2 regions of the Marinobacter sp. VGCF2001 genome follow, and region 2 is predicted to be linked to the other one. Evidence: predicted binding sites of a transcription regulator. Region 2 holds the regulator's gene; the other holds the start of a gene.
What was found. The regulator sigma-54, encoded in region 2, starts transcription at its own class of promoters, with help from an activator protein. The targets are predictions, from matches to a motif close to ANTGGCATNNANNTTGCTNT.
Positions count from the first base shown of each region.

Region 1: glnA (glutamate--ammonia ligase) is a predicted target of sigma-54. The motif match lies at 4,442-4,461, and genes of this name have one in related genera.

Region 1 covers NZ_JBNFVX010000009.1:84,841-94,869, reverse strand. The annotation lists gene ntrC (nitrogen regulation protein NR(I)) at 1-850, opposite strand, end outside; gene glnL (nitrogen regulation protein NR(II)) at 847-1,947, opposite strand; gene ACP2AU_RS10595 (DUF4124 domain-containing protein) at 2,186-2,710, opposite strand; gene glnA (glutamate--ammonia ligase) at 2,906-4,309, opposite strand; gene typA (translational GTPase TypA) at 4,701-6,512, shown strand; gene pip (prolyl aminopeptidase) at 6,632-7,594, shown strand; gene dtd (D-aminoacyl-tRNA deacylase) at 7,702-8,157, shown strand; gene ACP2AU_RS10570 (porin) at 8,637-9,644, shown strand; gene ACP2AU_RS10565 (CYTH domain-containing protein) at 9,737-10,029, shown strand, end outside.
Region 2 covers NZ_JBNFVX010000011.1:69,766-79,794, reverse strand. The annotation lists gene mgtE (magnesium transporter) at 1-572, opposite strand, end outside; gene ACP2AU_RS11755 (HPr family phosphocarrier protein) at 664-933, opposite strand; gene rapZ (RNase adapter RapZ) at 940-1,824, opposite strand; gene ptsN (PTS IIA-like nitrogen regulatory protein PtsN) at 1,878-2,348, opposite strand; gene hpf (ribosome hibernation promoting factor) at 2,438-2,746, opposite strand; gene ACP2AU_RS11735 (RNA polymerase factor sigma-54) at 2,820-4,349, opposite strand; gene lptB (LPS export ABC transporter ATP-binding protein) at 4,537-5,262, opposite strand; gene lptA (lipopolysaccharide transport periplasmic protein LptA) at 5,240-5,806, opposite strand; gene lptC (LPS export ABC transporter periplasmic protein LptC) at 5,790-6,389, opposite strand; gene ACP2AU_RS11715 (KdsC family phosphatase) at 6,386-6,955, opposite strand; gene ACP2AU_RS11710 (KpsF/GutQ family sugar-phosphate isomerase) at 6,955-7,944, opposite strand; gene ACP2AU_RS11705 (ATP-binding cassette domain-containing protein) at 8,119-8,931, shown strand; gene mlaE (lipid asymmetry maintenance ABC transporter permease subunit MlaE) at 8,928-9,710, shown strand; gene mlaD (outer membrane lipid asymmetry maintenance protein MlaD) at 9,730-10,029, shown strand, end outside.

The DNA of each region.
Region 1 (10,029 bases), on a different contig from region 2:
GGGTGGCTGCGATGATGCGCACATCCACCTTGATGGGAGTGGTGCCGCCCACCCGATAAAATTCCCCGTCAGCCAGAACCCTCAGTAATCGGGTCTGGGTGTCGGCGGGCATATCGCCGATTTCGTCCAGAAACAGCGTGCCGCCATTGGCCTGTTCAAAGCGCCCTTGCCGCACCGCGCCCGCGCCGGTGAAGGCACCTTTTTCGTGGCCGAACAGTTCAGATTCAATCAGATCTTTGGGAATGGCCGCCATATTCAGCGCGATGAACGGGTTGCGTACCCGGGGGCTGTGGTTGTGCAGGGCCTGGGCCACCAACTCTTTACCCGTGCCACTTTCGCCGTTAATCAGCACCGTGATGTTGGAGTGCGACAGCCGGCCGATGGCCCGAAACACTTCCTGCATGGCGGGTGCCTCGCCGATGATCTCGGTATTGCGGGGTGCGTTGTCGGCCTGGGGTTCGCTGGTGGCACGTTTCTCATGGCTGTGCGCAACGGCCCGCTTGACCAGTGCCACGGCATCGTCCACATCAAAGGGCTTTGGCAGATATTCGAAGGCGCCGGTCTGATAGCTGGTCACCGCGCTTTCCAGGTCGGAGTGGGCTGTCATGATAATCACCGGCACGTCCTGGTACAGCTCGACGATTTGCGAGAGCAGCGTAATCCCATCGACACCGGGCATACGGATATCGCTGATGATGGCATCCGGGCGCTCGTGTTCCAGCCGCATCATGATGCTATCACCACTGTCGAACACTCTCGGCTGCATATCAGCCTGACTCAGGGCCCGTTCCAGCACCCAGCGGATGCTTTTGTCATCGTCGATAATCCAGACGTTTGCCGATTGGCTCATTGGTTGTCCTCCAGGGGCAGGAAGATGATGAAGTCGGTTCTGCCCGGCTCGCTTTCACACTCCACCAGTCCGCGATGCTGGCCGATGATGCTTTGGGTTATCGAAAGGCCGAGCCCGGTACCAGACGCGCGACCGCTGATCATGGGGTAGAAAATATTCTGCAACAGTTCTTGCGGAATGCCCGGGCCGTTGTCGATGATGTCGATGCGGCACACCAATCGATGGCGGCGATGGCCGATGGTGAACTGGCGCAGGGCCCGGCTGCGGAAGGTGATGGTGGGGGGCGCTGCGTTGCTGCCGGGGCTCTCGTTTTCGAACGCCGCTTCCATGGCGTTTCGGGCAATGTTCAGTACCGCCTGAATCAGTTGCTCTTTATCGCCGGAAAACTCCGGGATGCTTGGGTCGTAATCACGCTTCAGAACGACCCGCCCTTTGCTTTCGGCTTCAATCAGCGTGCGCACCCGCTCCAGAACTTCATGAATGTTGGTGGCTGCCATTTTCAGGGCTTTATTGGGCCCCAGCATCCGGTCGACGAGGGTTCGCAGTCGGTCAGCCTCATCGATGATGACCCGGGTGTATTCACGCTGGCCATCGTCTGAGAGTTCGCGATCAAGCAATTGCGCGGCGCCACGAATTCCCCCCAGGGGGTTCTTGATCTCATGGGCCATACCCCGGACCAGAATGCGGGTGGTTTCCTGCTGGGAGATGATGTCTTCTTCCCGGCTGATCCGGATCAGCCTGTCACGAGGCTGGATTTCGATCAGCAATTCGGTTGGGTCCAGGCTTACCGGGGTAACCGAGTAATCCACGGTTAGCCGGGCACCGCTGATCAACCCGAATTCGGCTTCTCGTCGCGTGTAAGATTGTCCGTTTTTCAGGGCAGCATACAGAGTGGTGAGGGCCTCTGAGGAATCCACCAGAATCTCTTGCAATGGCAGCCCGCGGCTGCGGGTCAGACTGGCTTCAAACAAGCTCTCGGCTGCCGGGTTAATATAGCGGATGGCAAGATCGTCTCCGAGAACCAGCACAGCGGTTGTCAGGCTATCCAGAATGCTTTTGTAGCTGCTTCCGGCTGTCGCGACTGGGTGGGATGGCATGCGTTGCTTCCGTTCTCGGTTCATGGGTGTATCCCTGAGGCTGCAAAAAACGAACCAGCTTTGTAACATCCGGCAGAGGGTGGCGAATAAACGGGCAGGAAGGGCGCCGTCGCCGGCGCGTGGTGCTATAGCGTGGTGCAAGCGCGGAAGGTCTGGGAGCAGGCAGCCCGGTTAATGCCCTGTGGCTGCCCAGAGTATGGTCATATCCTGGTGCAAATGCACCATGGTGGTGCGAAATTTAATTAAGCGCGGACGGGCGGTGGATGGTAAACGTAATCGGGCTGCCAGTTTTTACCCGAACGCCGTCCCCATCCACGATATGAACGCCGGCGCTGTGGGTACCCCGGTCGATGTTGTTGACGGTGACGGTGCCGGAGCGACTCTGGCCCACAGGCTGGCCGTCGAGCGTAATTTCAAATCTATGGCTTTCTTGCAGGCCGGGGCTGCTTTGCACCTCGAAGGTGACATTGCCGTTTCCGCTGTGAAACGCCTGCTCGTCAGACGGATACTGAAAGGAAACAGACTGATAAGCGGCGCCCTCACGTTGCGCCTGCTGGCGCAGTTGCTCCGGTTCCTGCACCACCTCGGGTTTCGGCAGGGTAATGGTGGTCACGGGCTTTACTTTAACTTCTTCACCGCCGTCCATCGGTTCATCGGAGAAAGTGACATTGCCGTACGCATCTACGTGGCGATAGACCTCGCTGTATGCGGTGGTCGAGACCAGCATAAGCAGGGCCGTGGCAAGTGTAATCGGTGCTTTCATGGCAATAACCTGTCGTAGTGAACTGTTCCGATTATCGATTGCGGGGATGGCCATTTCAACGTCGTGGGCGCTTCAGGAGGTTACATATCGTTAAGGGCGGGGCTACGGATCCCTGGCTGGGATCGAATCCACAAAAAAGCCCCGCGCGGGGCGGGGCTTGACGGTTAACAGGCTGCACCATATTGGTGCAATCTGTTAGCAGGAGTAGTAAAGGTCGAACTCGACCGGGTGTGTGGTCATGTTCAGCTTTTCCACTTCGCCGCGCTTCAGATCAATGTAACCGGCGATCATGTCTTCGGTGAACACGCCGCCGCGAGTCAGGAACTCGTGATCGGCTTCCAGGCAGTCCAGCGCTTCCGAGAGAGTCTCGGCCACTTGCGGGATGCTCAGGGCCTCTTCTTTCGGCAGGTCGTACAGATCCTTGTCCATGGCATCGCCCGGGTGGATCTTGTTCTGGATGCCGTCGAGGCCGGCCATCATCAGGGCAGCAAACGCCAGGTACGGGTTGGCGGATGCGTCCGGGAAGCGCACTTCAATGCGGCGTGCTTTCGGGCTGTTCACGTACGGAATGCGGATAGAGGCAGAACGGTTGCGGGCAGAGTAGGCCAGCATAACCGGCGCCTCGAAGCCCGGAACCAGGCGCTTGTAAGAGTTGGTGGAGCTGTTGGTGAAAGCGTTGATGGCCTTGGCGTGCTTGATCACACCGCCAACGTAGTACAGAGCCGCTTCGCTCAGGCCCGCGTAGCTGTCACCGGCAAACAGGTTCTTGCCGTCTTTGCTCAGGGACATATGCACGTGCATACCGGAACCGTTGTCGCCAACCACCGGCTTGGGCATGAAGGTTGCTGTCTTGCCGTAGGCGTGCGCCACGTTATGCACGCAGTACTTGAGGATCTGGACTTCGTCTGCCTTGCGGGTCAGCGTGTTGGCACCAACGCCGATTTCGCACTGGCCAGCGGTGCCCACTTCATGGTGGTGTACTTCGATTTCCAGGCCCATGGACTCCATAGCCGCACACATGGCACCACGCAGGTCGTGCAGGCTGTCCACCGGCGGAACCGGGAAGTAGCCGCCTTTTACGCCCGGGCGGTGGCCGATGTTATTGCGTTCAAAATCTTCGCCGGAGACCCAGGCCGCTTCTTCAGAGTGGATATGGTACATCGCACCCTGCATATCCACGTTCCACTTGACCGAGTCAAATACAAAGAACTCCGGCTCCGGGCCGAACAGGGCACCATCGGCGATGCCGGTGGACTTGAGGTATTCTTCGGCACGACGGGCAACAGAGCGCGGATCACGCTCATAACCCTGCATGGTGGAGGGCTCGACGATGTTGCAGGTGATGTTGACCGTGGTTTCTTCGGTGAACGGGTCCAGAACGGAGGTTTCATCGTCTGGCATCAGGATCATGTCGGATTCGTTAATGCCCTTCCAGCCCGCGATGGAGGAGCCGTCGAACATCTTGCCATCGGCAAAAAAGTCTTCGTCTACTTCGGTGGCCGGCATGGTAACGTGCTGCTCTTTACCGCGGCTGTCGGTGAAACGCAGGTCAATCCACTTGACTTCGTGTTCTTTGATCAAATCAATCGTCTTGGACATTGTGCATGCTCCGTAAGGTTTTACGTGTTCGTTGTGCCGGATCGTTCGATGTTCGAAGGCCGATCTTTCTCAGGTTCGGGCAGCTTACCAGAAGCGTGAATCCCGTACCTTCACTGTGCGGCTGATTACGGTTAAGCAATCAGCTTGCCAGTTTTTCCTGGTTGCGCCAGAAGAGCGCAGCCGCAAGGCCTTCGGGCTAACATGGCGCATCATGGATGGCCAGCATAGCACTGAAGTCTCCGGAGGTGCGCACCAAATAAGTGCGTTTGGCGGGTTGCCGCCTTAAAACAGTGCGGGATTGAATTGGTTACATATTAGACGCCAATCTTCATATTATCCCCCTGGACTTTTCGATATACTGCGCGCCGCTAATTTCTTCAGGATACCCGTTGTGATTGATAAGCTTAGAAACGTTGCCATTATCGCCCACGTTGACCATGGCAAAACCACCCTGGTTGACCAGCTGCTACGCCAGTCCGGCACGCTAGACCGAAAAGAGCTCGAGAATGAGCGCGTGATGGACTCCAATGACCAGGAAAAAGAGCGCGGCATTACCATTCTTGCCAAAAATACGGCTCTCAAGTGGCATGACTACGACATCAACATCGTAGACACCCCGGGTCACGCGGACTTTGGCGGTGAAGTTGAGCGAGTGATGAGCATGGTCGACAGTGTGCTGTTGGTGGTGGACTCCATCGACGGGCCCATGCCGCAAACCCGTTTCGTGACTCAAAAAGCTTTCGCAGCGGGGCTTCGCCCGATTGTTGTGGTCAACAAAATCGACCGCCCGGGTGCGCGCCCCGATTGGGTTGTCGATCAGGTGTTTGACCTGTTTGACAATCTGGGTGCCACAGACGAGCAGCTGGATTTCCCGATTGTTTTTGCCAGCGCCCTGAATGGTATCGCCGGCATGGATCATGAAAACCTCGACGACAACATGGACGCGGTTTTCCAGGCTATTGTTGATCACGTCCCTGCGCCGTCCGTCGATCGCGATGGTCCTTTCCAGATGCAGATCTCCCAGCTGGACTACAACAGCTTCCTGGGTGTGATTGGTATCGGGCGCATCATGCGCGGCAAGGTCAGTACCAATACGCCGGTCGCTGTTATTGGCGCCGACGGCAAGAAGCGTAACGGCCGGGTTCTCAAGATCATGGGGCACTCCGGTTTGCAGCGGGTAGAGGTCGATAACGCCCAGGCCGGAGATATTGTCTGTGTTAGTGGTCTCGATACGCTGTTCATTTCAGACACCCTGTGTGATCAGTCTAACGTCGAAGCCTTGCCGGCACTGACCGTGGATGAGCCGACCGTATCCATGACCTTCCAGGTGAACGATTCCCCGTTTGCCGGTAAAGAAGGCAAGTATGTGACCAGCCGTAACATCAAGGAGCGCTTGGATAAGGAGCTGCTTCATAACGTGGCGCTGCGGGTTGAAGAAGGCGATTCCGCCGACAAATTCAAAGTGTCCGGTCGTGGCGAGCTGCACCTGTCGGTTCTGATCGAGAATATGCGTCGCGAGAACTTCGAGCTGGCCGTGGGTCGCCCGGAAGTGGTGATCAAGGAAGTCGACGGCGTCAAGCAGGAGCCGTACGAGAATGTGATCGTCGACATCGAAGAGCAGCACCAGGGCCCGGTGATGGAGCAGATGGGGCTGCGCAAAGGCGAGATGACCAACATGATTCCGGACGGTAAAGGTCGTATTCGCCTTGACTACACCATCCCCGCCCGTGGCCTGATTGGCTTCCGGAATACGTTCCTGACCATGACCTCCGGCACCGGCATCCTGACCTCCACCTTCAGCCATTACGGGCCGATCAAGGCCGGTGATGTGACCAGCCGTCAGAATGGTGTGATTGTGTCTATGGCGACCGGTACCGCCCTGACGTATTCGCTGGAAACCCTCCAGAGTCGCGGTAAGCTGTTCCTCGATCCTGGCCAGGAAATCTACGAAGGCCAGTTGTGTGGTATTCACAGCCGCGACAACGATCTGGTGGTTAACCCCACCAAGGGTAAAAAGCTGGATAATATGCGGGCTTCCGGTAAGGACGAAGTGATCGGCCTGGTGCCGCCCATCAAGTTCACACTGGAGCAGGCGCTGGAGTTTATCGACGACGACGAGCTGGTTGAAGTAACGCCCAAGTCTATTCGTCTGCGCAAGAAGCTGCTCACTGAAAACGAGCGTAAGCGCGCCAACAAGAAGTAAATAACCGGGAGCCGCCGAGTTTCGGGAAAGCCCCCTGGGCTTTCGTGAGATTCTGCGGCTCTTGTGTTTTCCCCGCCTGTCTCAGCTAAACTGCCGTTATCCCTGAAACGGAGTTTCCCATGCTGACCCTGTATCCCGACATTGAGCCCTACGCGCGCCACCGGCTGGCGGTCGATCATCCTCATGAGTTGTATCTGGAAGAATCCGGTAACCCGGAAGGTGTCCCGGTTATTGTTGTGCACGGTGGTCCCGGCGGTGGGTGCGAGGATTATCATCGTCGCTTTTTCGATGCCGAGCGGTTTCGGATTATTCTGCTGGACCAGCGAGGGGCGGGCCGTTCAACGCCGCTGGCCGAGCTGGAGGGCAACAGCACCGATAAACTGGTAGAAGACCTGGAGGCTGTCCGGAACTTTCTCGGTATCGATCGTTGGCTGTTGTTCGGCGGCAGCTGGGGTTCCACCCTGAGCCTGGTTTACGCCGAAACCTATCCGGACAGGGTGCTGGGATTGGTGTTGCGGGGTATCTTCCTGTGCCGGCCGCAAGACATTCAGTGGTTTTACCAGGACGGCGCCAGCCGGGTGTTCCCGGATTACTGGCAGGATTATCTTGCCCCCATTCCCGAAGCAGAACGGGCTGACATGGTATCGGCCTATTATCGCCGCTTAACCAGCCCAAACGAGTTGGAGCAGATACAGGCCGCAAAAGCCTGGTCAATCTGGGAGGGGCGATGCGCAACGCTGCAACCCAATGCCAAGGTGGTCGAGCATTTCGGGCATCCCCACGTGGCTATTGCCCTGGCAAGGATCGAGTGCCACTACTTTATGAACAACGCCTTTCTTGAGCCCGATCAGATCGTTCGCAATGCAACAAAGCTGAAACATATCCCGGGCATTATTGTTCATGGTCGCTACGACATGGTGTGCCCGCTGGATAATGCCCTGGCTCTGAGCAGGGCGTGGCCGGAGGCGGAACTGCAGGTGATCCGCGACGCGGGCCACTCAGCATCCGAGCCAGCCATCGTGGATGCCCTGATGCGAGGCGTTGAGGCTGTTGCAGCAAAAAGCCTTCCGTCCGCTGGGTGAGAATGCGACTTTTTATTGATCTCGCGGGGTTGCGGAGGTCTGACAGGCTCTATACACTTTTGGGGTTTCAAATAGTTAACCTCAGGTGTCAACGCTCCAGGGTTTGAATGAAAGGACTGATTCAGCGCGTTTCCGAAGCCAGTGTAGCCGTAGAGGGTGAAACGATTGCCCGTATCGGTTCAGGGTTGTTGCTGCTGCTCGGTGTCGAACGTGGCGACACATTGAATGAGGCAAAGGACTTGTGCCGCAAAATCCTCTCATACCGGATCTTCCCGGACGCGCAGGGTCGAATGAACGTTAACGTTGTCGATTCTGGCGGTTCATTGCTCGTGGTTCCCCAGTTCACGCTTGCTGCTGATACATCTTCAGGTACCCGGCCCGGCTTCTCTCTGGCTGCCGCACCGGAGTTGGCGAACGAGTTGTACAGCGCCTTTACCGATGAAGCTTGTAACGAACTGGGTGATGAGCGTGTGGGAGCCGGTTGCTTTGGCGCCGATATGAAAGTGGCCCTGGTTAACGACGGCCCGGTGACGTTCCTGCTTGAGTCTGGTCGAAGAGGCTAGTGCACAAAAATGTGACGCAGTTGTCAGTCGTGCCTCACGAAAGTGCGTGAATTGGGGTATTGTTTCAGGGTTTGCGCTTGGGATGCATCCAAGCTTAGTGTAATTGGTTGTTTTTGCGATTTTTTTGCTGGTTTGGCCCTGAATTTGGTTGTCAGTAGTCAGTGTGGTGTTAGCTCGGAGTGATCTAAGTACCTGGATTACCAATCCAAACCGGGCTAAAAAATAACCGTTAAAAATTTGCAAAAATCAGGACAGTGTATTAAAACAAGTTCATCACACAGAGCTTTAATGTGGCTGTGTAAGTGATTGAGATTTAAGGCAAGCAGGCTTGCCTCATAAAAAGAAGAAAAGCTGTTCCCAAAGGAATTTCAGGGGGCAGACAGAAACCCGGCGGGCAAGGCGTAGGGCGTTGCCTGCTAATAAAAATCGGGATTCAAACCCGTCGAAAACCTGAGTTAACTCAAAAAGGAAGACGCAACATGAAAAAAACGATCCTTGCTTCTGCTATCGCAGCTGCAACCTTCTCTGGCGCTGCCATGGCACAGTCCACTCTGTCTGCTTCCGAGCTGGCGGCCAAGATGGATTCCATGCCGACAGTTTACGGTAACATTCAGTACGCCATCACCCACACCAACGTAGACGGCGGCGGCTCTGAAGTTAAGCACTTCGATAACGGCACCACGCTGGGTATCAAGCACGACCACCAAGTTGCTCCGGGCATTACTGGCTTTTTCAAGTTGGAGCTGGAAGGCATCAACGCTGATGATAAGAGCGGCAGCAACGGCATCGATGGCCTGGATGAAGCTTATATCGGGATCAAAGGCGACAGCTTTGGTCAGCTGTGGGTCGGTTCTGACGACTCAATGTATGAGAGTGCGGTTGACGAAGTAGCCCAGTTCCACGAAGTTGGCTCTGACATCGGTTTCAACTACGACACCGGCGAAGGCGACCTGGTTCAGTATCTGTCACCGAGCTTTGGTGGTCTGACTCTGGGTGCAGCTGTTCAGTTCAACGGCGATAACGACACCAAGGGCGGCGACAAGTCCTTCCCTTATCAGCTGGCGGCGATGTACGAAGTAGACGCGCTTGAGCTGGCGTTTGCGGTTGACTCCAACGACAACGGTAATGGCAACAACGAGAACTCCTACGGTCTGCGTGCCAGCTACAACTTGGACAACTTGCGCCTGACCGGTTCTTACGAGACTCGTAAGGACGTTGCAGATGTACTGGGCCTGATGGGTGTATACACTCTGGGTAAAAACCAGTTCGCGCTGTCTTACCAGATTAATGACGATGACGACTCTGGCGACAAAAACGACACCATCATTTTGCAAGCGTTGCACAACGTTTCCGACCATATGTACGTGTATGTTGAAGGCTATCTGAGCAATGCCGATGAGGACGTTTACGTCATTGAAGATGAGCCGACTGCAGGTGCAGGCGACGAGCAGTCCATCGCTGCTATCGGTGCTGTCTACTACTTCTGATCAGCCGATAGGCTAATCCAGTAGTAATGAAAGCCGGTGACTTTGTCACCGGCTTTTCTTTTTGTGAATGAATCATTGCCGGGAGCAAGCGTGTGGCTACAGAGCTGGAAATAAAACTGACCCTTTCTGAACCGGCTCAGGCGGAAGCCTTTGATTGGCTCAGGGCCCGGGCAGAGGCCAGCGAGGGTCCGGTCAAAACTCTGGTGAATCGCTATTACGATACTCCGAATGCTGCGCTGAACCAGGCCCGCGCGGCCTTACGGGTGCGCCAGGCGGGGGATCGTTATATCCAGACCCTGAAAACCCAGGGCGAATTTGTTAATGGCGCCCATCGCCGGCAGGAATGGGAGTGGGATCTGCAGGGCCCCGAGCTGGACCTGGCACT
Region 2 (10,029 bases):
GGCAGCATACCGATAAACTCGTCCCGCCGGCTGACTACAATCAGGCTGTCGGTCATCGGCGGCAGGCTGCGGTGCCGGCGCAGGTAACGCAGCACAACGTCGACACTGATGTCCGGGCGCACCGTAATGGTGTCGGTGTTCATCAGGCCGCCGGCGGTGTCCTCCGGGTAAGCGAGAACTTCCTCGACTCGCTGGCGGTCCTGCTCGTCCATGGTGTCCAGAACTTCCTGGATCACGGTATCCGGCAGTTGCTGGAGCAGGTCAGCCAGATCATCCGACTCGAAATCTTCAAGAATGTCCGCCAGTTCCTGGGCGTTCAGCTGACTCAGGAAGTAACCACGGATATCGTCGCCCAGGTACTGGAGAACTTCCCCTTCCAGCTGTTTGTCGACCAGGTTCCACAGCAGCGCCCGCTGGCGCGGCGGTGAGGATTCCAGTAAGTGGGCAATGTCACTGGGGCTCAGGCCGCCATTCAGAATGCGGGCCACCTGCTTGAGGGCACCACTGTCCAGCGCTTCACTGAGTGAGCGAAGACGTTGGCGGGCCTGGCTTTTTTCCAGAATGTCGGTCATTGAACCACCTGCGATCAGAAAACCTTTGCATTATAGCGGAGTTAGGTGGCACACGTGAGAAAGGATTGTAGGTGAATGACGAAACCGGCGGTTATTGTCCTTCGCCGAAATAATCATCGATCAGTGCGGCCAGCTTCTCGACGGCATCCTGTTCATCCGGGCCGTCGGCAACCAGTTCCACCTCGGTGCCCTGGCTGGCGGCGAGCATCATCACCTGCATGATGTTTTTGGCGTCTACGTCCCGGCCTTTGCCGCGAATACGGACACTGCTGCTGAATTCCGAGGCGGTGGCCACGAGTTTCGCCGTGGCCCGCGCGTGCAGGCCAAGCTTGTTAATAATCGTGATGGGGCGGCAAATCATAGGCGCTCAGATCTCCCCCCGGGCTTGCAGGTGCGGCAGCTCGGTATGGCGAACCTGCACGTTGTGGTAGTGGTCCCGGAAATGGCGCCCCAGCTGGTCACAGACATAAACCGAGCGGTGCTGGCCCCCGGTGCAGCCAATGGAAATGGTCATGTAGCTGCGGTTGCTGTCGGCAAAGGAGGGCAGCCAGGTATTCAGAAAGCCGGTCAGGTCGTCCACCATTTGCCGGGTCAGGGGTTCGCGCTCCAGAAAATCGATGACGGGTTGGTCGACACCGGTATGCTTGCGCAGGCTGGTGTCCCAGTACGGGTTGGGCAAACAGCGCACATCGAAGACGTAGTCCGAGTCTACCGGTACACCATGCTTGAAACCAAAGGACTGGAACAGCAGGGCCAGTTCCTGGTCTTTGCGCCCTGCAACCCGCTGCTTGATCATGTCGCGCAGCTCGTACATAGACAGCCCGGTGGTGTTCACGTACAGATCGGCGAGCTTTGACAAGGGCTCCAGCAACAGCTTCTCATTGGTAATGGCCTCCCGCAATGAGGTCTTGTCGTCACTCAGCGGGTGTTTGCGGCGGGTCGCGTGAAAGCGCTGCAGCAGCGATTGCTCGTCGGCGTCCAGGAAAATGATTTCGACCTCGACACCGGTCTTTTTCAGCTGCTCATAGATGACTTCAAAGTTCGCCAGTTCACCGGACAGGTTGCGTGCATCAATGCTGACGGCCATTTTCTTGAGACGACCGGGCGCTTCCTGGGTGGTTGCTTCCCGGGTCAGCGGGAACAGCAGGCCAATGGGCAGGTTGTCGATGCAGTAGAAACCCAGGTCTTCCAGCACGTGCAGGGCGGTACTTTTGCCGGAACCGGACCGGCCACTGACGATAATCAGCTTCATGGGGCTGTATCTCCTTCAATCTGCCTGGCAGCCTCTCAATGTCGAGGCTGATCTCAGTGATGATTCTTCGTCATACGCTGGTAAAGGCTGGCGGCGTCTGTGCATTGGCGCAGTTGTGTGCAGAATTCGTTATCGTTGAACCGCTCCGCCAGCTGGCTCAGAAGTTCCAGGTGCTCGCTGGTGGCTTCTTTGGGCACGATCAGCGCAAACACCAGGTCGACAGGCTGGTTATCGATGGCATCAAAGTCGACCGGCTCCTCCAGGGTCATCAGTACTCCGATCACCCGGTCGAGGCCTTCCAGGCGGCAATGGGGGATGGCGATCCCCTCGCCAATACCGGTACTGCCCAGCCGTTCGCGCGAGACCAGATTGTTGAAGATCTGGGTGTCGCTGAGTATCTCGTCCTGGAAGTGAATCCGTTCGGCGATGAACTCCAGCACACGCTTCTTGCTTGAAGCCGAGGCCCGGCAAAGGGTCAGCTCAGGCGCAAGAATGTTATCGATGGTCAGGGATGGGTCGCTCATGGATCGACTATACGTCCGTTAAAAAAAAGGCTGCGGCCGGTTAGCCCCGCCGCAGCTCGTGTCATGAAACACCCGGTAAGGTCCGCCGTTTAGCGGGCGCCGTTACCGTGCATCCGGTCTACATTCTTTTCTTTGTGCTTGAGGATCTGGCGGTCCAGCTTGTCGACGAGGGCGTCGATAGCGGCATACATATCCTCGTTTTCTGCCTTTGCGTGAATCTCGCCACCGATGACGTGCAGCGTAGCTTCGGCCAACTGGCGTACCTTCTCGACCTCCAGGGTGACCTGGCAGTTACTGATGTGGTCGAAGTGACGCTCCAGCTTCTCGAACTTGGTGTTGACGTAATCCTTCAGAGCGGGAGTCAGTTCTACGTGATGGCCGGAAATGTTGAGTTGCATAGGCGTCTCCTGTTGTCATACTGCCGGCGCACTTGCCGGCTTGCGTACCGGTGCATCTTGCACCGGTGAAAGTTTAAACCAGTCGTTTACGTTCGTTCGAGGGAGGTATGTGCATGGCCTCCCGGTACTTGGCCACGGTGCGCCGGGCCACGTTGATTCCCTGTTCCCCTAGCATGGCCGCAATTTTGCTGTCGCTCAATGGCTTTTTCGGGGTTTCCTCGGCAATCAGTTTTTTGATCATCGCCCGGATGGCTGTAGAGGAGCATTCGCCGCCTTCCGCGGTGCTGACGTGGCTGGAGAAAAAGTACTTCAGCTCGAAGATGCCTCGCGGAGTATGCATGTATTTCTGGGTGGTCACGCGTGAGATGGTGGACTCGTGCATCTCCACCGCCTGGGCGATGTCCGAGAGAATCAGCGGCTTCATGGCTTCTTCGCCCTGGTCGAGGAATCCCTGTTGGTGTTCCACAATGCGCGTGGCAACCTTGAGCAGGGTTTCGTTCCGGCTTTGCAGGCTCTTGATAAACCATTTGGCCTCCTGCAGCTGATCGCGCAGGTAAGTATTGTCGGCACTGCTGTCAGCCCGCCGGATGAGCGAGGCATAGCTGGCATTCACCCGTATGCGCGGGGCAATCTCGGGGTTCAGTTCCACCCTCCAGCGGCCTTCATGCTTGCGAACGATGACGTCCGGAATGACATAATCCGGCTCGGCCCGGTCAACCACGTCCCCCGGGCGGGGGTTCAGGCTGGTAATCAGGGCCAGCACCTGTTTCAGTTGGTCTTCCTTCAGGCGGCTGCGGCGCAACAGTTGGGCGTAGTCGCGGTTGCCGAGGAGGTGCAGAAACTGGGTAACGACCAGGCGAGCCTGGCGCAGCCACGGGGTATCGGGCGGCAGCTGGTTCAGCTGAATCAGCAGGCATTCCTGAAGATCCCGGGCAAACACCCCCGGTGGATCGAAATGTTGCAGGCGATGCAGTACAGCCTGAACTTCATCCAGTTCCAGAGGGTCTTCTTCGGATTCGTCTGCCAGCCCGGCATGGATGTCTTCGAGGGTCGAGGTCAGATAGCCTCGTTCATCAACGGCGTCCATCAGGGCGTGGGCAATGGCCTGGTCGCGTTCGCTCAGTGGCGTCAGATTCAGTTGCCATTCCAGATGGTCCCGCAGGGTCTCGGTAGGGGAGTTCCGGGTCTCGAAATCGGAGTCGTTCTCGTCGTCGCCCTTGCTGGCCGGCGCGGGAGCAGACTGGTAGATGTCGTCCCAGGCAGTATCGACCGGCAGGTCGTCTGGAATGTTGTCCGGGATGTCGTTTTCTGACGACCAGTCCGGGCCGTTCTCGGTCTCATCCCAGTCGGTGTTTGTGTCCTGCTGGCTGTCGTCTTGCGCTGATTCGGCAGCAGAGGCTTCGCTGTGTTCGCTCTCCTCGCGTTCCTCGCTCTCGGTGTGCTCGTCGTCTTCAGGTGTTTCCAGCATGGGGTTGGATTCCAGCGCCTGCTGGATTTCCTGCTGAAGATCGAGGGTAGAGAGCTGGAGCAGGCGTATGGCCTGCTGCAGCTGGGGCGTCATGGTCAGGCTCTGGCCCAGCTTAAGCTGTAATGAGGCTTTCATAACCATGGCTCAAGATCCATCACTCGTGGGCATCCCGGTTGTTGCGTTGCCGGCGCACGTGCCGAAAAAATGTTGTGTGCTGGTTACTTGCCGTTGTCTGTGGACAGTATAAGCAAGTTTTTTGCCGAGTTTACTTGCTCCAGATCATCAAAACAATCAGCGCCCGGATAAACCCCGGTTTGTTCGCTTAAAGTCGAAACTCTTCGCCCAGATAAACCTCTTTCACCTGCTGGTTGGAGAGAATGGCTTCGGCATTTCCGGAGGCAATGATGTGGCCTCCGGAGACAATATAGGCGTTTTCGCAGATGTCGAGGGTTTCCCGAACGTTGTGGTCGGTAATCAGTACTCCGATTCCCTTGTCGCGAAGGTGGCGGATGATGTGTTTGATGTCACTGACGGAAATGGGGTCGACCCCGGCAAAGGGTTCGTCCAGCAGGATGAACGCCGGCTCCATGGCAAGTGCCCGTGCGATTTCAACCCGGCGCCGTTCGCCACCGGAGAGCGCCATACCCACGCTGTCCCGGATGTGGGTGATGTGGAACTCCTCCAGCAGTTCTTCCAGTTTGGCCTCGCGGTCGGCCCTGCTCATGCCCTTGCGGGTTTCGAGGATGGCCATGATGTTGTCGCGCACGGTGAGTTTGCGAAAGACCGAGGCTTCCTGGGGCAGGTAGCCAATGCCTTTGCGAGCCCGGCCGTGCATGGGCAGCGGTGTTATGTCCTGGGTGTCGATGGTGACACGGCCCCGGTCCGCCGGGACCAGGCCGACAATCATGTAGAAACAGGTGGTCTTACCGGCACCGTTGGGGCCGAGCAGGCCGACGATCTCACCCGAACGGATTTCCAGGGAAACATCCAGAACGACTTTCTTTTGCTTGTAGCTTTTCGCCAGATTACTGGCTCTGAGAACTGCCATCCGAACCTTTCCCGTCAGTGGATTGAGCTGAATTGCGCGGCTGGATGACCATTTCCACCCGGCCGGAACTGCCGTCCGGGGATTCGCCACCGTCTGCGGTGACCACGCGCTGCACGGTATCGTAGTGAATGACATCACCGCGGAACACATTGCCGCCCTGTTCGATGACTGCCTGGCGCTCGAAAATGACCAGGCTTTCCTCGCCAGACCAGGTGATGTTCAGAGCCTGTGCATCCGTTGTGGCTGCACCGGATTGTCCGGGCTGGCGGTAATGGGCAGGGTTGCCGGCGGCCTCTATGCGGCTGACGCCCTGTTCGTTGCGATAAAGCACCACGCGCTCGGCTTCGAGCCTTGTTTCGCCCTGAACCAGTTCCACGGCACCGGTATACACGGCGGTGCCGGCGGTATCGTCCAGGCGAGCGGAGTCTGCGCTGACTTTGATCGGCGTGTCCGAGTCCAGATTAAATGCCGATGCAGGGCCGGCCAGCAAGGCCGTGGTCAGAATGGCCAGCCGGCGCAAAGATCTTTTACCTGACGGTTTCATATTGCCCCTCTACCCGGGAGTTGAGTTCCAGAACGCGTTCGTTGATCCAGGCTTTCATGCCTGTCGAGCGGGTGACCCCGAATGGTTCGGTAATGGTCACCGGCCGGTCGGTGTAAACTGTGCCATGTTTATTGTCGAGGGTCAGTGCCTCGGTCTCCAGAATGGCTCGCCGCGCATCCTGCTGCCGCACCAGCTCGACATTGCCGGTCAGCTCCAGCTGCTCGTTTCCCTGCCGGAGATTGCCTTCGTCTGCGTTAACCAGCCACGGTTCCGGGCTGTCCTGGCTGAACAGCCGGGCTTCAGGTTCGCTAAGTCGGGCGGTACCGGTGTCCTCGAACTGTTCAATGCGCGGGCTGGTCAGAATAATCTGAAGGTTGCCCTGCTCATCCCAGGAGCGGTAGCGACCGCCTACCACAAAGCCATCCGGTTCGGCCGGGCCGCGCAGTTCGCTGGCGGCATCCCCGGTACTGACAGGTTCGTCGCTTTGCCACATCAGAAACACCGTTGCCAGGACGGTAATCGCCAGGGCCAGAGCCCGGATCCGGCGTTTGCCGCTGTCGCCTGAGAAGATGCCGCTGATCATGCCTGGCTGTCCAGATAGGGCGCCAGAGTGTCATCGAGTTGCCCCCGGGCCCATAACAACAGGTCGCAGGCTTCACGGACAGCACCTTGTCCGCCGGGTATACGCGTACAGTAATCGGCGTGCTGCCGTACCAGCCAGTAACCGTTGGGGACGGTGATGCCAAGGCCGGCAAATTGCAGGGCCGGTAAATCAGGCAGATCGTCGCCCATGTAGGCAATCTGGTGTGGTTGCAGGTTCATATCCCGGGTCAGTTCCAGAAGCGCAACTTTTTTGTCTTCCCGGCCCTGCATCAGGTGCGTAATGCCCAGGTCTGACATCCGTTTTTCAGTCAGCGGTGAGCGCCTGCCGGTAATCACCGCAACAGTCAGGCCTGCCCCCATCAGTTGCTTCAGGCCCAGGCCGTCGAGGATATTGAAGGCCTTGAGTTCATCGCCGTTTGCGCTGAAATACAGTCGGCCATCGCTCATGATGCCGTCGACATCCAGTGCGATCAGCCGGATGCCGGAGGCCCTGGCTTTCAGCGTGTCGTCCCAGTGAGCTTGCAGCGGGTGCGAAGTCCGGTTCATCAGATCACTCCAGCACGAAGCAGGTCATGCATATTGATGGCGCCCACCAGCGTGCCGTTGTCGTCGGTAACGGGCAGAGCGTTGATTTTCATTTCTTCCATGATGTTAAGGGCTTCCGCAGCCAGGTGATCGGCGCGGATGGTTTTGCCGTTACGGGTCATGACATCCTGGATGGGGGTGGTGTGAACATCCGCGGATTTGTCGAGGGTCCGGCGCAAATCACCGTCTGTGAAAATGCCGGTGAGCGTACCGGCGCCGTCGACCACGGTGGTCATCCCCAGACCCTTGCGGGTGATTTCCAGCAATGCGCCGCTCAGGGTTGTTCCCTCGGTTACGCTGGGGATCTGGTCGCCCGTATGCATAATGTCGGAAACCCGCAACAACAACCGGCGCCCCAGGCTGCCGCCGGGGTGGGAGAATGCAAAGTCCTCGGCGCTGAACCCTCTGGCCTCGAGCAGGGCGACGGCCAGGGCATCCCCCATCACCAGTGTGGCCGTGGTGCTGGAGGTAGGGGCCAGCCCCAGCGGGCAAGCCTCGATGGCAACGCTGACATCCAAATTCGCCACGGCCTCCTGGGCAAGCACCGAGTCCGGCTTGCCGGTCATGCTGATCAGCGGCGCACCCATGCGTTTGATCAACGGAAGAATGGTGACTACCTCGCTGGTGCTTCCGCTGTTGGAGATAGCAATGACGACATCCTGTGGTGTTATCATACCCATGTCGCCATGGCTGGCTTCGCCCGGATGCACGAAGAAGGCGGGTGTGCCGGTGCTGGCCAGAGTGGCTGCGATTTTGTTACCTATGTGCCCGGATTTGCCCATGCCGGTCACCACAACCCGGCCTCTGCAGGCCATGATCAGCTCGCAGGCCCGGCTGAATTCGCCGTTGATACGGTCTTCCAGTGCTTCGATGGCTTTTCGCTCAATCCGGATTGCCCTGAGGGCGGATGTGCGGAAATCATGGGTAGTGGTCGCGTTTGAATCTGTCATCTCGACTGGCCGAATGCTCGATCTGGGAGTTGAGGCGAAAGTATATCACTTCCTGTGCGCTGAGCTCTCCTGCAGCAGCGCATCTGATCATTGCGATCAGGACATTTTACGTTGCTTTAATTGAGGTCTGAAGGAGCTTGTCATACTGTAGGCGCTCCTTTAAAGGGTGGGATTATGGAGTCATCTGCATACATAACACTGGAAGACGTGGTGTTTACCCGGTCCGGGCGCCGGATCTTCGATGGGGTCAGCCTGGATATTCCCAGAGGCAAGGTGACCGCGATCATGGGCCCGAGCGGGACCGGAAAAACCACCCTGCTACGGCTGATCGGTGGTCAGCTCCGCCCGGATTCCGGGCGGGTGAATGTGGCGGGCTACGATGTACCCCGGCTTAAGCGCAAGGCGCTGTACCGGCTCCGGGAACGGATGGGAATGTTGTTCCAGAGCGGAGCGTTGTTCACCGACCTGAGTGTGTACGAAAATGTGGCGTTTCCGCTGCGCGTTCACACCGCTTTGCCTGAAGACATGGTCCGCGACATCGTTTTGATGAAGCTCGAGGCCGTGGGGCTTCGCGGCGCCAGAGAGTTGATGCCTTCCGAGCTCTCCGGCGGCATGACCCGCCGGGTGGCGCTGGCCCGAAGTATTGCACTGGACCCTGAATTGATCATGTACGACGAGCCCTTCGCTGGCCAGGACCCCATTGCCATGGGGGTTCTGGTCAAGCTGATTCGCGATCTCAACAGCTCCATGGGGCTGACCAGTGTGCTGGTATCACACGATGTGCCCGAATCGCTCAGCATCTGCCATTACGCCTGCATTATTGCCGATGGCAAAGTGATCGGCGCCGGGACGCCGGAACAGTTGCGGGCGCACCCGTCTGAGCGTGTTCAGCAGTTTCTCAAAGGCACGCCGGACGGCCCGGTGCCATTCCATTATCCCGGTGGGGATGCAGCGGCCGATTTTGGTCTGGCGGGGATGCAGTCATGATCAACCGTCTTGCTGAACTCGGGCGGCTTGGTCTGGGTATTCTTGCGTCGTTCGGCCGTTCCGGGCAGTTTCTTTTCGGCGTTCTGGCCGGCGTGCCCAGGCCTGCCACCGGTTTTCCATTGCTGGTAAAGCAGCTGTACTCGGTGGGCGTGCTGTCGCTGGCCATTGTTATCGTCTCAGGGTTGTTTATTGGCATGGTTCTCGGTCTTCAGGGGTACACTATCCTGAGTGATTACGGGTCTGAATCCGCCATTGGCCAGATGATTGCCCTGACTCTGGTTCGCGAGTTGGGGCCGGTGGTCACAGCCTTGCTGTTTGCGGGGCGTGCCGGCTCGGCGCTGACCGCCGAAATTGGGTTGATGAAAGCCACCGAGCAGCTCTCCAGTATGGAAATGATGGGGGTGGACCCATTGCGCCGGGTTGTTGCGCCAAGACTCTGGGCCGGCTTTCTTGCCATGCCCGTGCTGGCCATGATTTTCTCGGTGGTGGGCATCTGGGGCGGTATGCTGGTTGGCGTCGAGTGGCTGGGCGTGTTCGAGGGCTCCTTCTGGGGCAATATGCAGTCGTCGGTAGACTTCGTGGATGATGTGCTGAATGGCTTTATTAAAAGCGTGGTGTTCGGGTTTGTCTGTGCCTGGATTGCGGTTTATCAGGGCTACGACTGTGTGCCCACCTCTGCGGGCATCAGCTCTGCTACCACCAAGACGGTTGTCTATTCATCGCTGGCGGTGCTCGGGCTGGATTTCGTACTGACTGCCGTCATGTTCGGCGATTTTTAACAGGATTCAGGAGCCTTTCATGGCACAGAGAAACGTAGAAATCATTGTCGGGCTTTTTATGGTCGCCGGCGTGGCCGCACTCATGTTTCTGGCGTTGCAGGTCAGCGGATTGTCGCCAAAATCGGCAGAGCAAACGTATACACTGCACGCCAACTTCAATGACACCGGAGGGTTGACACCCCGCGGCAAGGTGTCGATGGCGGGGGTGACGGTGGGCAGCATTGAGTCGATCACCCTTGACCGGAATACCTTTCAGGCCCGGGTTACCATGTCCATCAACAGTGAGGTGGACAATATACCGGCTGACAGTGCGGCAGTC